Regions from separate parts of the Rhizobium sp. BT04 genome, predicted to be linked through region 1. Evidence: predicted binding sites of a transcription regulator. Region 1 holds the regulator's gene; each other region holds the start of a gene.
What was found. Region 1 encodes LexA, which represses DNA repair genes until DNA is damaged. Its sites were predicted from a motif close to TGTTCNNNNTGTGTTCNG; they were not measured.
Positions count from the first base shown of each region.

Region 2: a site for LexA is predicted at 1,532-1,549, ahead of QMO82_RS09170 (ImuA family protein). Genes of this name have one in related genera too.
Region 3: a site for LexA is predicted at 1,694-1,711, ahead of recA (recombinase RecA). Genes of this name have one in related genera too.
Region 4: a site for LexA is predicted at 2,353-2,370, ahead of QMO82_RS27505 (PA0069 family radical SAM protein). Genes of this name have one in related genera too.

Region 1 is NZ_CP125652.1:489,217-493,410, forward strand. Features, by position in the region: gene QMO82_RS10945 (ComEC/Rec2 family competence protein) at 1-1,370, shown strand, start outside; gene lexA (transcriptional repressor LexA) at 1,351-2,070, opposite strand; gene QMO82_RS10955 (VOC family protein) at 2,266-3,162, shown strand; gene kdsA (3-deoxy-8-phosphooctulonate synthase) at 3,159-4,004, shown strand; gene eno (phosphopyruvate hydratase) at 4,147-4,194, shown strand, end outside.
Region 2 is NZ_CP125652.1:150,401-154,594, reverse strand. Features, by position in the region: gene QMO82_RS09175 (DNA polymerase Y family protein) at 1-807, opposite strand, end outside; gene QMO82_RS09170 (ImuA family protein) at 728-1,483, opposite strand; gene QMO82_RS09165 (hypothetical protein) at 1,771-2,127, shown strand; gene dinB (DNA polymerase IV) at 2,147-3,247, shown strand; gene QMO82_RS09155 (Ku protein) at 3,461-4,194, shown strand, end outside.
Region 3 is NZ_CP125652.1:865,608-869,801, reverse strand. Features, by position in the region: gene QMO82_RS12850 (pseudouridine-5'-phosphate glycosidase) at 1-563, opposite strand, end outside; gene QMO82_RS12845 (carbohydrate kinase family protein) at 652-1,596, opposite strand; gene recA (recombinase RecA) at 1,826-2,914, shown strand; gene alaS (alanine--tRNA ligase) at 3,068-4,194, shown strand, end outside.
Region 4 is NZ_CP125652.1:3,943,124-3,947,317, forward strand. Features, by position in the region: gene QMO82_RS27500 (ribonuclease HII) at 220-906, opposite strand; gene QMO82_RS27505 (PA0069 family radical SAM protein) at 1,127-2,284, opposite strand; gene QMO82_RS27510 (glycosyl transferase) at 2,424-2,942, shown strand; gene QMO82_RS27515 (hypothetical protein) at 3,130-3,465, shown strand; gene moaB (molybdenum cofactor biosynthesis protein B) at 3,472-4,023, opposite strand; gene QMO82_RS27525 (4-(cytidine 5'-diphospho)-2-C-methyl-D-erythritol kinase) at 4,023-4,194, opposite strand, start outside.

The DNA of each region.
Region 1 (4,194 bases):
AGAAGATCGCCGCCGCCGGCGCGCTCATCGCCGTCACCGCCTATTTCCTGATCTCCGGTTTCGGGGTCTCGGCCGAACGCGCCTTTATCATGATGGCCATCATGCTGGTTGCCGTGTTCTTCGATCGGCCATCGATCAGCCTGCGCAATGTCGTTCTCTCCGCGTTGGTCATCATCGCCATTTCACCCTCCGAAGTCTTGGGCCCGAGCTTTCAAATGTCCTTTGCCGCGACATTGGCTTTGGTATCGGGTTATCAGCTGTGGAAGGATCGGCGTGTCCGGGAAAACGCCTTGCTGAAACTGCCGATCGTCAGGCCGGTGGTCGCCGTCGCCGGTTTCTTCGGCGGCGTCTTTCTGACCTCGCTGATCGGCGGTTTTTCCACCGCGCTGTTTTCGATCGAGCATTTTCATCGCCTGACCGCTTACGGCCTGCCGGCAAACCTCGCGACGATGCCGATCATTTCCTTCATCGTCATGCCGGCCGGGCTGCTGGCGATGTTGCTCATGCCTTTCGGTCTGGACGCTCCCCTCTGGGAGGTGGTCGGATTCGGCCTCGATCTGGTGATTGCGGTCGCCAAGACGGTGTCCGGCTGGGGCGGTGATATCGGCATCGGCCGCTTGCCCGCCTGGTATTTCGCTGTTGCCGTGGCAGGCTTTCTGCTGCTGACGCTGCTGCGCACCCGGCTGCGCCATGTCGGCACATCGATCATATCAGTCGCGACTCTTATCCTGCTGCTTCTGCCGGTTCCCCGGCCGCCGGACCTGGTGATTTCGGAGGATGGTAGTCTGGTTGCGGTCGTCGCGGTCGCGGCGATCGCTTCCAACCGTGAAAACCCGCCGGATTTCATCTTCGACCAGTGGCAGCGAGCGCTGGTCCTGCCGACGCATGCAGCGCCGAAGATGCTGGATGGTCCCGCTATCCCGCCGGAAGGAGAAGACCGCCGCGTCAGGCTCTCCCGCGATCAGCAGAACGAAGCGAGGACGGCGATGCAGGCGGCGGCCGCGGGCGGCGACGCAAACCGTTTTTCCTGCGTCAAGAAGGCCTGGTGCACATCAAGGCTCGGCAATGGCCATATCGTCACCGTCATCGACAATGCCGCCTATCTCGGTCCGGCCTGCGATGCGGCCGATATCGTCGTGACATCGGTCCGCCTGCGTTTCAACAGCTGCCGCTCTGGTGGGACGCTCTTTACCGGCGAGACGCTGCGCAGGACAGGCTCCGTGGAGTTGCGCTTCACCGATGCCGGCCTGGAGGTCGTGAGCGCATTCGAGACCCTGTCGCGGCCATGGATGCGCCATCGCGCCTATGACTGGCGCAGCAACAGTTTTGCCGAATCCGGCCTGTCTGGTGTCAGTGATAGCGGCGAATGAGGCCGACGAGCTTGCCCTGTACCTTGACGCGGTCCGGCCCGAAGATCCGGGTCTCGTATGCCGGGTTGGCGGCCTCCAGCGCGATCGAGGCGCCTTTGCGGCGGAAGCGCTTCAGCGTCGCTTCCTCGTCATCGACGAGGGCAACGACGATGTCGCCGGGACTTGCGGTGCTGCCGTTGCGGATGATCACGGTGTCGCCGTCGAAGATGCCGGCATCGATCATCGAATCGCCCTTGACCTCGAGCGCATAATGTTCACCGGAGCCGAGCATGTCGGCGGGAACGACGATGTCGTGGGTATTGTTCTGGATCGCCGAGATCGGCACGCCGGCGGCGATCCGGCCCATAACAGGCACGGAGACCGAGTTGCCGTTATCGGCGACAGGTTTGGCAGGAGCGGGAGCGGCGACCGGCTGGGGCTTGCCGAGGCTGCCTTCGATGACGCTCGGCGAAAAGCCCCGCCGTGGCTGGATGCTGGGGCTGTAGGCCTCCGGAAGCTTGATGACCTCGAGTGCCCGGGCCCGGTTCGGTAGGCGGCGAATGAAGCCGCGTTCTTCGAGCGCTGTAATCAGGCGATGAATGCCGGACTTCGAGGCAAGATCGAGGGCATCCTTCATTTCGTCGAAAGACGGCGGAACGCCGGACTCCTTCATGCGCTCATGAATGAAAAGGAGAAGCTCCTGTTGTTTGCGCGTGAGCATCGACGTCAGACCCCTGATTGAAACAAATCCAGAACAGACACTATATGTTCCATATGTGTTCCGCAAGTGGCTAAATTTCCGTAAAACTTGCCGCCAACTCGTTGAGATTTTTATTTTCGTTCGCCGGATTGGCGGACAAGTCTTGCCTTGGGTGGCACTCTCACACATCTCTGCTTTGCCACGAGAGGGGATATCATGAACGCGCATTCCGCCAAACCGCATCCGCTGGATCACGTCGTGCTGCCCGTCGTCAATATCGATCTGGCGCGCGAAAGGCTCGGCAAGCTCGGCTTTACCGTTGCCGCCGAGGCGCGCCATCCCTTCGGAACGGAAAATGCCTGCGTCTTTTTTGCCGACAAGACCTATCTGGAGCCGCTCGGGGTTGCGAGCATCGCCGAGAGCGAGACGTCGGCGCGGCAAGGCAATGTCTTCACCGCCCGCAACCAGGCTTTCCGTTTCCGCTGCGGCGAGGAGGGGCTTTCGGCAATCGTCTTCGCCACCGAAGATTCTGCCCGTGATCATAAGAATTTCGCCAGCAAGGGATCGAGCGCCGGCGAGATGCTGGAGTTCAGCCGGCCGATGATGATGCCGGATGGTTCCGAGAGCGTCGGCAGCTTCAAATTGGCTTTCGCCAGCGATCTGCGGGCGCCTGATTTCTTCCTCTTCACCTGTCAGCGCATCAACCCGCTCCCGGCTGACCGTGGTGCGCTGGAGAAACATGCCAATGGCGTCATCGGCATAACCGAGGTTGCGCTTTGCGCGCCTGATGCCGCCGCATTCGGCGCCTTCGTCAGCCTCGTCGCGGCGCAGCCGGCAATCGAGAAAACCGGTTTCGGCGTCAATATCGCCGCGTCGAATGCGAGAATCAGCCTGATGACGCCGGAAGGGCTGGAGGCCTATTTCGAGATCGCCGTCTCATCCGCCGACCGCGGCCTGCGCGGCCGGGCAATCCTCTTTGCTGTCGCCGATCTTGCCGTGACAGAAGCGCATTTGGCTGCTAACGGAGTGACGTATACGCGCAAGAACAATCGCATTCTGGTGAAGCCCGCGCCCGGGCAGGGCACGCTCTTCGCCTTCGAGGAAACACGATGAGCACCGATACGAATTCCGAAGTCAAGATCGGCGAAGGCCAGGGCCAGGTCACCTTTTCAAATGCCGGCCGCCTGTCGCTGATTGCCGGCCCCTGCCAGATGGAGAGCCGCGACCACGCCTTCATGGTCGCCGGCACGCTGAAGGAGCTTTGCGAAAAGCTCGGCATCGGCCTCGTCTATAAGAGCTCGTTCGACAAGGCGAACCGCACTTCGCTTTCGGCCGAACGCGGCATCGGGATTGAAAAGGGTATGGAGGTCTTTGCCGACCTGAAGAAGGAATTCGGCTTTCCCGTCCTGACCGATGTCCATACCGCCGAGCAATGCGCCGAAGTGGCAGAGGTGATCGATGTGCTGCAGATTCCAGCCTTTCTCTGCCGCCAGACCGATCTTCTCATCGCCGCCGCCAAGACCGGCCGCGTCGTCAACGTCAAGAAGGGCCAGTTCCTCGCTCCCTGGGATATGAAGAACGTCCTGAAGAAGCTCAACGCCAGCGGCAATCCGAACGTGCTGCTGTGCGAGCGCGGCGCCTCCTTCGGTTACAACACTCTGGTTTCCGATATGCGTTCGTTGCCGATCATGGCAGCGATGGGCGCCCCCGTTGTTTTCGATGCCACACATTCCGTGGCGCAGCCGGGCGGGCAGGGGGATTCCTCCGGCGGTCAACGGGAATTCGTGGAAACGCTGGCGCGTGCAGCGGTAGCGACCGGCATTGCCGGCGTCTTCGTCGAAACCCATCAGGACCCGGACAATGCGCCTTCCGATGGCCCGAACATGGTCTATCTCAAGGACATGCCGCGGCTTCTGGAAAAGCTGCTCGCCTTCGACGCGGTCGCCAAGGCCTGACGTTCAACAGCCTGACATGATCGTGCTGTAGGCGAGATCGGACAAGCTGGTTCGAAGGCGGAAAACTGCGCCATTGTAATTTGCACGCCTTCGATTATGACAGGCTTCGAACGACTTATCACCCACCGAGCAGGAAGAACCCATGACTGCAATCACCGATATCATCGCCCGCGAGATTCTCGATAGCCGT
Region 2 (4,194 bases), 340 kb from region 1:
GAGCTTCGCCACGAGCCGCGAGATGTATTTTCCGATGGTCTCGGCCGCACCGATCGGCTCGGCGAAGGCACGGTGGACTTCGATGATCTCGGGACAACGGATCGGATCAATCGGCTCGGCAACCCGGCCCATCATTTGATCGACACGACGACCGATCTGCGGACCGAAACGAAGTGCCAACGGCGCACGCGGTGTCGCAGCCAGCTCGCCGACGGTCTGGAATCCGAGCGTGCGCAGGCTGACAACGGTCTCGGCATCTAACCGCAGTGACGAGAGCGGCAGCCGCGCAACTGCGTCAGCAGTCCTGCCTGCGGGAATGACCTTGGTCTCGACCGTCATCGATCGAGCCAATCCATATGCGGCTCCCCAGGTGTCGGCAACGACGGCACGAGCTGGCAAACCCCGTGCGCGAAACCGGTTCACGAGACCGGACAGCATCAGTTCCTCGCCGCCCTGAAGATGATCGGCTCCTTGGGTGTCCATGACGATGCCATCCGGTGGATCAGCTGCCACGATCGGCGAATATTGCGACAAAGCCCAGAGCGTCAGGCGTTCGAGGGCTGCACTATCAGCGGCGGGATCGGCATCGATCAGATGGAGGCCCTGTACCACGGCCTGAGCTTTTGCAGCCGCCATGCCAACGTGCAGGCCAAGCCTAACGGCGTTTCCGTCGACAGCGGATAGCCATCGTTTCGAGCCGCTCCTGGCGACAACGACCAGCGGACCGTCAACCGGTATGGACGGATCGGCGCGTCTGATCCGATCTGTCGCCAGTGTCGGAAAGAAGACTGATACGACCCTTGGCATCGCATGCACCTATTTCGAAATCCGCGCTTTCGCCTGCCTTGACCCTGATCAGCTCTGCCAACCATCGCGCTCGCCCAACGCCCGGAACGGGAAGCGGCTCGGATGGCAGAACCGATATTCGCCATCGTGTTGCCGCTGCCGTCGGATGTCCGAAATCCCCCGCCTCGGCCTGCCGTCGCCATCGTCGGATGATCAGACCGATGGTGCCGGAACCCTCGGCGGCCAGTTGCAGACGACGTGACGCGACCATCGGCAAACGCACCGTTTCGGCGACGACCGCGCCCAGCCCCCGGAACCGCAAAGCCTCTTCGAAGGCTTCAAGGACATATTCCTCTTTGATCGCTTCGACATAGATGACGCGATCAGGGTGGAGACCGACCTGGGCCAATGCGGGAGCGAACAGGTCCGGCCGAGCCAGGCACCAGACGACCATGCCCTTCGTCCGGGCCGCGATCCCAGCAACAAAGAGCGCAGCCGCGGCCCCATCAACTGCCCCTGCTCCGCCTCCCGCAAACTCGTGGACCGCGCCGTGGGCCAACCCGCCTCCTGGAAGGCGTTCGTCGATTTCGACCACCCCGAATGGAATGACTGACTTGGATCGCGCGACTGCCCCTTCGAGGTGCTGAATGCGATCTCGCAGGTCGGAGATAATTGGGTTCGCGGCGGTCTGCGCCATTCGGAGCCTTTTCCAAAATCGGGTTTTCATCTCGTTCAAAAGCGAGTATGTTCTCTATTTGTTCCCAAGTGGAATGTGAGTCAATGCGCATATACGGGCGAGCAGCTCTCGAATTGCAACCGAGCGGCATGATCGGAAGCCGAAGATCGAATGGATTCAAACGAGTACGGACGAACTGTCCACAGGCAGCAAATGTCATCGATAAGAAAAAATTCCTGTCGAAAACTCCCGGCGCTACTCGTTCCTGACGTCTTGTCGATGCGGTGTAAAGCACAGGAGAAAAGTCGATGACGGAGAACGTGACCTCATTTGACGGGAGCCAGCAGAGATTGGAAGGCGCACCCTTCGGAGTCACTGCCGACGAATTGCGCATAACCGCCGTTGGGGCCAAAATCGAATTCGCGAAAAGCGAACTGCAGACGGTCCAAGCCTATATTGACGTTGCCTACGCGGGAAGGATCGCTGTGACGACGGATGATGGCAGCGAGCTACCCGCAGACACGCTCGCGCATCTCGGGAGTGTGCTTTCCAACTACGAGCAGGCGTTGTTCGACCAGATCGCGAAGCTTGAATATGAGCAGGAGATGCTGCTCTTCCCGCCAGACGAAGACGAGGACTCGCCAGATGGCGACCGCCTCTCATAAACAAAACGCCCGAACACCCATGAGCGACGCGCCACACGACACAATCAATCGACAGCGCAAGGTCATCCATATCGACATGGATGCCTTCTACGCCTCCGTCGAGCAACGCGATGATCCCGACCTTCGCGGCAAGCCGGTCGCTGTCGGCGGCTCGGAGGCACGCGGCGTCGTTGCTGCGGCAAGTTACGAGGCTCGCAAATTTGGTGTTCACTCGGCGATGCCATCGATAACGGCCAAGCGGAAATGCCCTGACTTGATCTTCGTCAGACCGCGTTTCGACGTCTACAAAGCCGTCTCCCAGCAAATTCGAGAAATCTTTGCCGAATACACGCCGTTGATTGAGCCTCTCTCGCTCGACGAAGCCTACCTCGACGTTACCGAAAACCTTAAAGGCATGGACATCGCGACCGAGATCGCACTGGAGATACGCGCCAAGATCAAGGCGGCTACGGGACTGAACGCGTCTGCAGGGATTTCCTACAACAAATTCCTGGCGAAAATGGCAAGCGACCTCAACAAGCCGAACGGCCAAGCGGTAATCACCCCAAAGAACGGCCCGGCCTTTGTGGAGGTCCTGCCCGTCAAGAAATTCCACGGCGTTGGCCCTGCAACAGCCGAGAAGATGAACCGACTTGGCATCGAGACCGGCGCTGATCTCAAAGCCCGCAGCCTCGAATTCCTGATCAACCATTTCGGAAAGTCGGGCCCCTACTTCCATGGTATCGCACGCGGCATTGACGACCGGCAGGTTAAACCCAACCGCGTCAGAAAATCCGTTGGCGCGGAAGATACGTTCACGGTGGACATTCATTCGTTCGTTCCGGCCTGGGAAGGCATCCGGCCGTTGATTGAGAAGGTCTGGACTTATTGCGATGCCAATGAAATCAGCGCCAAAACGGTGACGCTCAAGGTGAAGTACGACAACTTCACTCAGATCACTCGGAGCAAGACGACTGCGATGCCCTTCGGCTCATACGCCGTTTTGAAGGATGCGGTGAACTCGCTGCTGCGGGCGGTCTTTCCAGTCAGCCGAGGCATCAGACTGCTCGGCGTGACATTGTCGTCATTGGAACGCAAGGCGGCGGACCGCGAACCGCCGCAGTTGCTACTGTTCACGTAGCTGTGCTGGCCTTCCTGTTTCAGGCGCTTGCTTTAGCGACAGCTGATATTGGCTGAGTAGGCCGACGATACGCTAATCTACCCGGCTAAGGCGTCCCCGATTCAGAACCTCAACATCAGGTCGTAACTCATTGAAAAATGATTCGTTTCGAGTCGGAACGAATCACCGTCGCACGTCTTTGAGTCGCGAATCACTGATTCGGAGCGTCGCGTCATGGCGTCAGGACACCGTGCCCAGTGGAAGGGCTTTCTGAAAGTTGGAGAAGTCAGCTGCGGGGTGGCCCTCTACACGGCTGCGTCCACCGCTGAACGCATCACTTTCAACACCGTCAACAAAGCAACGGGCAACCGGGTGAACCGCATTTTCGTCGACGGCGAGACCGAAGAGCCGGTCCCGAAAGAGGAGCAGACCAAGGGTTTCGAGGTCGACGACGGTCGCTACATCATGATCGACCCGGAAGAGATCGCGGCTGCGATCCCCCAAAGCAACAAAACGCTTGAGATCGAAGCATTTGTCCCCTGCTCCGAGATAGACGACGTCTATTTCGACAAGCCTTATTACCTGACACCGAGCGACCGTGCCGGATCGGACGCGTTCACCCTCCTCCGGGACGGAATGAAGAAGGCGAAGGTCGCCGCCATTGCGAAGACGGTGCTGTTCCGGCGGATGCGTACGGTACTCATTCGCCCGCACGGCAACGGGATGATCGCCACGACCCTGCAATACGATTACGAGGTACGATCTTCGAAGGCCGCATTCGAAGGGATACCGAAGGTGAAGATCGAAGGTGAGATGCTCGATCTCGCCAAGCACATCATCTCGACGAAGATCGGGGAGTTCGATCCCGCCACCTTCGACGACCGTTACGAACGGGCGGTCGCGGAACTCGTGAAGGCAAAGCTCGAAGGCAAGTCTCTTCCCAAGCCGAAAAAGGTACAGGTCTCCAA
Region 3 (4,194 bases), 380 kb from region 1:
TCATAGGTGACGACGGGAACGCCGCGGGTTTCCAGCACCTCAAGCGTCTTCGGAATATCGAGGATCGCCTTGGCGCCGGCGCAGACGACGATGACGCCGGTGCGGGCGAGCTCCTCGAGATCGGCCGAGATATCGAAGCTTTCCTCGGCGCCGCGATGCACGCCGCCAATGCCGCCCGTGGCAAAGACGCGGATACCGGCGCGGGCGGCCGCAATCATCGTCGCCGCGACGGTGGTGGCGCCGGTGCGGCGCTCGGCGATCGCGAAGGCAAGATCAGCGCGCGACACCTTCATCACTTCGGTCGCCTTGGCGAGCTGCTCCAGTTCGCCGGCTTCAAGGCCGATATGCAGCGTGCCGTGGATGACGGCGATCGTTGCCGGCACCGCACCCTGTTCGCGAATGATCGTCTCGACGCTACGGGCCATCTCGATATTGCCGGGATAGGGCATGCCGTGGGTGATGATCGTCGATTCCAGCGCCACCAGCGGCGCGCCGCGCTGCTTGGCGCTCGATACCTCCTTCGAATAGGCGATCGGCAGAAGAGGAGAGATGGGTTTGGTCATGGTCTTGTCCTGTGATCGACAGAGCATGATGCCGAAAAGTGCGAGCGGTTTTCGGACGACATCATGCTCAATTCTTCAATTCGCCGTTTCAATGCAGAATTCTGACCTCGGGAACAAGGGCAAGCGCCTCATTCAAGAGATCTGGCGTCAGATTTTCGTTGACGGCGTGCCGCGACTGCACCGTCAGCGTCGCGGCCGCGGTGCCGTGGCGCACGGCTTCTTCGAGCGGCAGGCCGAGCATCAAGGCGGCAATCGTGCCGGCGGCAAGAGAATCGCCGGCACCCGTGACATCGGCGACGGTCTCGGCGATCGGCGGCTGCAGCGTCACAGCGCGGCCGTCGCATAGTGCGACCAGTTCACGGCGGCCGCGGGTGACGACGGCGTTCTTGATGCCGATCTCGTTCAGAAGCGGCGGCCAGCCGGCGGCATTCTCCGGCTGCTGCCCGGTCAGAGCCCCCGCTTCTGCCTCGTTCAGGAAGAGGTAGTCTATATCCCCGATGCAGGGTTTCAGCCTGACGACCTTGGCCGGCGAGATGGCGATTGCCGCAGCGGGCTTCGCAAGGGAACGCGCCTTGGCGACGATTTCCGCGATCGTCTCTTCCGGCAGGTTGGCATCGAAAAGAATCAAATCATGGGCGGCGAAGGCCTCTCGCACCCAGCGGATCGAGAGACGCCGCGGCACGAAGAAGCGGTAAAGATCCATGTCGGCAAGGGCGATCACCAGATTGCCGTCCCTTTCGATGATCGCCGTGTAGCTCGGCGTCTTGCGGTCGAGGAAGACGAAGGGGCGGTCGTCGATACCGGCGACATCGGCGGCTTCGCCGACCATCTCGCCGATGGGATCGCCGCCGCGCGGCGAAATCATCGTTACCTGGAAACCGAGCCTTGCAAGGTTGCGCGCCGCATTGAAACCACCCCCGCCCGGCTCCTCGAACCATGTGCCGGGATTGCTGGCGCCAGGCGCCGTCTCGCCGGAGATGCGGCCGCGCCGATCGATATGGGCACCACCGAGAACGAGAATCTTTCTGTTCATTTCAGCCGCTCTCCTGAGGCTCGAAGCGCGAATCGATGCGATGGGTTTTGGCGCGCGCGTGTCGGTGCTTCAGACCTAAGTCGTTGCTTTTCATCGATAAAACAAATACAGAACACGGGCCATTTTACCTTTTTCTTTCAATTGTTTGATCGCCTATTGCGAGAATGGAACAAATAGGGTACAAACTCGACATTGCTTGAGCGGCTTCAATAACCTAAAGGTGGATCGGATGTCTCAAAATTCATTGCGGCTGGTAGAGGACAAATCGGTGGACAAAAGCAAGGCGCTTGAAGCGGCACTCTCACAGATAGAGCGGTCGTTCGGCAAGGGCTCGATCATGAAACTCGGCTCCAACGAGAATGTTGTTGAGATCGAGACGATCTCGACCGGCTCGCTTGGTCTCGATATCGCCCTCGGCGTTGGCGGTCTGCCGCGGGGCCGTATCATCGAAATTTATGGGCCGGAAAGCTCCGGTAAGACGACGCTTGCGCTGCAGACCATTGCCGAAGCGCAGAAGAAGGGCGGCATCTGCGCTTTCGTCGATGCCGAACATGCGCTCGATCCCGTCTATGCCCGCAAGCTCGGCGTCGATCTGCAGAACCTTCTGATCTCGCAGCCCGATACCGGCGAGCAGGCGCTCGAAATCACCGATACGCTGGTGCGCTCCGGCGCCGTCGACGTTCTCGTCGTCGATTCGGTTGCCGCACTGACGCCGCGCGCCGAAATCGAAGGCGAGATGGGCGACAGCCTTCCCGGCCTGCAGGCGCGCCTGATGAGCCAGGCGTTGCGCAAGCTTACCGCTTCGATTTCCAAGTCGAACACCATGGTGATCTTCATCAACCAGATCCGCATGAAGATCGGCGTCATGTTCGGTTCGCCTGAGACAACGACGGGCGGCAATGCGCTGAAGTTCTATGCCTCCGTGCGCCTCGACATCCGCCGCATCGGGGCGGTCAAGGAGCGCGAAGAGGTGATCGGCAACCAGACCCGCGTCAAAGTCGTCAAGAACAAGATGGCGCCGCCCTTCAAGCAGGTCGAGTTCGACATCATGTATGGCGAGGGTGTTTCCAAGACCGGCGAACTGGTCGATCTCGGCGTCAAGGCCGGCATCGTCGAAAAATCAGGCGCCTGGTTCTCCTATAACAGCCAGCGTCTCGGCCAGGGCCGCGAAAATGCCAAGACCTTCCTGCGCGACAATCCGGATCTTGCGCGCGAGATCGAGCTGTCGCTGCGCCAGAATGCCGGGCTTATCGCCGACCGCTTCCTGCAGAACGGCGGACCGGATCCCGATGACGGTGATACCGCCGCCGAGATGTGAGTTTTTCTGCCAGTCCCTTTGAAAGTCCAAGCCGGCCGCATTCCTGATGAGAATGCGGCCGGTTTTGTTTGTCTGCTGGACAGTGGCGGAGGCGAACGTTAAAAGCCGATGAATTTAAATTTACCTGCCTTCGGCAGCATTGAAGGGCATAGCATGAGCGGTGTGAACGATATCCGGTCGACCTTCCTCGACTATTTCAAGAAGAACGGCCACGAGATCGTTCCGTCGAGCCCGCTCGTGCCGCGCAACGACCCGACGCTGATGTTCACCAATGCCGGCATGGTGCAGTTCAAGAACGTCTTCACCGGCCTTGAGAAGCGTCCTTATTCGACTGCGACAACCTCGCAGAAATGCGTGCGCGCCGGCGGCAAGCACAATGACCTCGACAATGTCGGCTATACCGCCCGGCACCTGACCTTCTTCGAAATGCTCGGCAACTTCTCCTTCGGCGACTATTTCAAGGAGAATGCGATCGAGCTTGCCTGGAAGCTCGTCACCGAAGGTTTCGATCTGCCGAAGAGCCGCCTGCTGGTGACCGTCTACTCCGAAGACGAAGAAGCAGCGACGCTGTGGAAGAAGATCGCCGGTTTCTCCGACGACAAGATCATCCGCATCCCGACCTCGGACAATTTCTGGCAGATGGGCGATACCGGCCCCTGCGGCCCGTGCTCTGAAATCTTCATCGACCAGGGCGAGAATGTCTGGGGCGGCCCTCCCGGTTCGCCTGAGGAAGATGGCGATCGATTCCTGGAGTTCTGGAACCTCGTCTTCATGCAGTTCGAGCAGACCGCACCCGGTGAACGCACGCCACTGCCGCGCCCGTCGATCGACACCGGCATGGGCCTGGAGCGCATGGCCTGCATCCTTCAGGGCGTCCAGAGCGTATTCGATACCGACCTCTTCCGCACGCTGACCGGCACCATCGAGGATACGATAGGCGTCAAGGCGGAGGGCAGCGCCAGCCACCGCGTCATCGCCGACCACCTGCGCTCCTCTGCCTTCCTGATCGCGGACGGGGTGTTGCCGTCGAATGAAGGCCGCGGCTATGTGCTGCGCCGTATCATGCGCCGCGCCATGCGTCATGCGCAGCTTCTCGGCGCCAAGGAACCGCTGATGTACAAGCTGCTGCCGACACTGGTGCAGCAGATGGGCCGCGCCTATCCGGAGCTGGTGCGTGCCGAGCCGCTGATCTCGGAGACGCTGAAGCTTGAGGAAAACCGTTTCCGCAAGACGCTGGAGCGCGGCCTGTCGCTTCTCTCCGACGCGACCGCGGACCTTGC
Region 4 (4,194 bases), 1.2 Mb from region 1:
TCCGTTCCGCGCCGCCTCTCTCATGGCGCGTCCCCTCTTCCCTTCGGGACGGAGAGGGCAACACCATGCAAGAGTGAGCTGGAAATGGAGAGGGCGGAGGGGGACGGAAAGGCTTCGGCATGTCCCCTTCGCCCCGTTTACGGGGAGAAGGTGCCGGCAGGCGGATGAGGGGCTGATCGGCAGTCTGACGGAGGGATATACCGGCCTTTTCTTGACGACCTAGGAGATCAGCTCATCCATCTCTGGACCGTCCTCGACCTTGCGCAACGGCCTAAAACTCATCCGATGCAGGGAGCAGGGGCCGTGTTTCTCGATGCCGGCGCGGTGCTGTGCCGTGCCGTAGCCCACATGCGCGGCAAAGCCGTAATCCGGAAATACATGATGCGCCCGCGCCATCATCCGGTCGCGTGTCACCTTGGCGACGATCGAGGCGGCGGCGATCGAAACCGAGCGGGCATCGCCCTTGACCACGGCCTGTCCAGGGCAATCGAGGCCGGGCGGCACGTCGAGGCCGTCGGTCAGCACGTAGCTTGCCGGAATGGCGAGGCTGCAAATGGCGCGGCGCATGGCGTCGAGGCTTGCCTTGCGAATATCCGTCTCGTCGATGCGCGTCGAGCTGGAGGAGGCGATGGAGACGGTGGCGGTTGCCAGGATCTGCACGAACAATTCCTCCCGCCGTTGCGCCGAAAGCTGCTTGGAATCGTTCAGACCCTCGGGGATGCGCTTGGGATCGAGGATGACGGCAGCGGCGACGACGGGTCCTGCCAGCGGCCCGCGGCCCGCCTCATCGGCGCCGGCGACCGGCCAGTGGCCGGCCTTGCGGGCTTTGAGCTCGAGCTTGAAATCCGGCACGAGCGGAGCCGTGTCGAACAGCAGGGGAGAATCGGGTGGCGTGCGAGGTTTCATGCGGCTGAACCTCGCACGCCAACCCGATTTCCCGCAAGTCCCCGGATCAGGGCGGCGGCCGGGGACCGGTCCGGCGGATGGTGGCAGTCAAGGCCATCCGCGGGAATTGCGCTCGGGGCTCGAAAACAGGGCGGTTTTTCTGAGCAGCCGATGCGCAAGCTCGAAGCAATTCCAGGAAAAGTGTGAAGCGGTCTTGCTGGAATTGCGTAAACACAAAAGGTCAAAGAAACGACAGCTGCACGCCGCTGCCATCGGGCGGAATAAACAGATCGTCGCGCAGCGGCACGCTGCGTCGCGTCAGGCCGAAACGCCGGGCGGCCATCTCAAAGCGCCTTGCGATCTGCCAGGCATAGGGACCGGCGCCCTTCATGCGCTTGCCGAATTCGGCATCATAATCCTTGCCTCCGCGCATCGAGCGCACCAGCGACATCACATGCCGGTAACGATCGGGATAATGCTGCAGCAGCCAGTCACGAAACAGCGGGCTGACCTCGAGCGGCAGCCTCAGGATGACGTAGCTCGCCTCGGCAGCGCCAGCAGCCTTGGCCGATTCGAGGATGCGCTCCAGCTCATGATCGTTCAGCGCCGGAATGAGCGGGGCGGCCATCACGGCCGTCTGTATGCCGGCTTCGGCAAGCGTGTGGATTGTCTCCAGCCGCCGCGGCGGCGTGGCGGCACGCGGCTCCATCGTCCGGGCTAGCTTGCGATCGAGCGTGGTCACCGAGATGCCGACGCGCACCAGGTTCTTGGCTGCCATCTCCTGCAGAATGTCGAGATCGCGCAGGATCATCGCCGACTTGGTGACGATCGACACCGGATGGTTCGCCTTGTTCAAGACCTCGAGAATGCCGCGCATGATGCGCCACTCCTTCTCGATCGGCTGATAAGGGTCGGTATTGGTGCCGATGGCGATCACCCGCACCTTGTAGCCGGGCTTGGCGAGTTCTCGCTCCAGCAACTTTGCCGCATCCGGCTTGGCAAACAGCTTCGTCTCGAAATCGAGCCCGGCGGACAGTCCCATATAGGCATGCGTCGGCCGGGCGAAACAATAGATGCAGCCATGCTCGCAGCCGCGATAGGGATTGATCGAGCGGTCGAAGGAAATATCAGGCGATTCGTTGCGGGTGATGGCCGTGCGCGGTTTCTCGATCTGCACCTCCGTCTTGAACGGCGGTAGCTCTTCCCAGGTCTGCCATCCGTCGTCGAAGCTCTCCCGCTGCAGTGCCTCGAACCGCCCTGTCGGGTTCAATCCCGCCCCACGGCCGCGCCGCCGATCGACCTCGACTCTCAAACCGGAGGAAACGATCATTGCATCGGCAATATCTGCCGTATTGGCAGGCGCGAATGCGGCCTGCCCTGCCAGGGACTGCTCTCTCATCGGATTCTCCCGCGGCGGAAAGCCATTGCTCCCGCCCGTTTTGATGATTAAATTCCTATCGGTAAAAGCAGAACAATGCAAGAACAAAATGCGGAAAACGGTGCTGGCAAAAATTTGTGCGGCGCATTATGAATAGTCGATGTTGACGGTTGTTCTCGAATGCCATGATCAGGAATCTGAGCTGGCGCAGACTTTATCGGTACTGGTGGCAGGCGCGGTGGAAGGGCTTGTCAGCGATGTGATCGTGCTCGATCACGGCTCGCGCGACGGTACCTCACGAGTGGCCGACGCTGCCGGCTGCCGCTTCCATTCACAATGGGATATCAAGGACATCGTCCGCTCCGCCCGCGGCGAATGGCTGCTCTTCGTCGAGCCGGGCGCCAGACCGCAGGCCGGCTGGATCGATGAGATCGCCGAATATGTGGCGCTGAACAAGCTGCCGGCGCGCTTTACCGCGTCGAGGGGCTATCGGCGCCCGTTCTTCCAGCGTGTCGGCCGCACCGTACCCCCGCTGGAGCTTGGTTTCCTCGTGCCGAAAAAGCTGGCGCTCGCCACCGCCAAAAGCGGGATGGCTCTTACGGAATTCGTCAAAGGCCAGAAGCCGCGCAAGCTGGCGAGCGAACTCATTCCCTCCTGGGTCGCCCGCGCCGCACGGTAGGTGCCGCGATACTCTCCATGGCTCTCGCAAAAGATGGCGCCCAATAGGATTTCGCGCTATAATTCAAATATGGCGCCGTCGAAGCGCCGCGCTTCGCAACGGAATGGCCATGGAATGCCGGTGAGCGGCAGAACAGGTCCGCGAAAATCTCCTCTTCTGCCGGGTTCCCGGCGAAAGGAGGTGCGTCATGACACGCGGTATGATCTACGGCGTACGCGGTATGATCTACGGCCTGCTGGCCGTCATATTGCCGGCTTTGGTGATCGCGCATCCGCATTCGGCAGCATCGCAGACGATGCTCAGTTGCGCAGGCCGATCCGAGGTTATCAAGTTCCTCGACAGGAACTTCGCTGAAAAGCTCACGGCTGTCGGACTGGTCAACCAGAACGCCGTCCTCGAAGTCTACGCCGCCGAAAGCGGAACCTGGACACTCGTCGTCACGGATGTTCACGGCATAAGCTGCATCCTGCTGTCGGGTGACAGCTGGGAAACAATGCCGGCTCTGCCGGGCCTTGCCACATAGCGAATTCTATTTGGTCGCGCCGCGTTTCAGATGCTCGTCCAGACGCGGCATGATCTCGACGAAATTGCAGGGCACGCTGCGATAGTCGAGCTGTCCTTTCAGAATGCCGTCCCAGGCATCCCGGCAGGCGCCGGGCGATCCCGGCAGTGCAAAGATGAAGGTGGAATTGGCAACGCCTGCCGTCGCGCGCGACTGGATCGTCGCCGTGCCGATCTTCTCGTAGGAGATGCGGTGGAAGACGGCGGAAAAGCCGTCCATGCGCTTTTCGAACAACGGCTCCACCGCCTCCGGCGTCACGTCGCGGCCGGTAAAGCCGGTACCACCAGTGGTGATGACGACGTCGATGTCTTTGCTCTCCGTCCAGGCCTTCACCCGTGCGGCGATTTTCTCGCGATCATCGGGCACGATCGCCCGGTCGACCAGCCTGTGGCCGGCCTCGGTGATTCGCGCCGCCAGCGTGTCGCCTGATTTGTCCGTCTCCGGCGTGCGCGTATCCGAGACGGTGAGAATCGCGATGCCGACGGCGATGAAGGGCCGCTTTTCGTCCAGACCTGCCATCACCTGCCTCCCGAAACCGTTTCCGTCGCCTGGAAATACCAGTCCGGCCGCTCGCCGTGAAGACCTGCCACCGCCTCCTGCGCTGCGGCCATAGTAGCAAAGATCCCGAAACAAGTGGCGCCGGAGCCGGACATGCGGGTGAGCAGGGCGCCGCGGGCTTGCAGCGTTGCC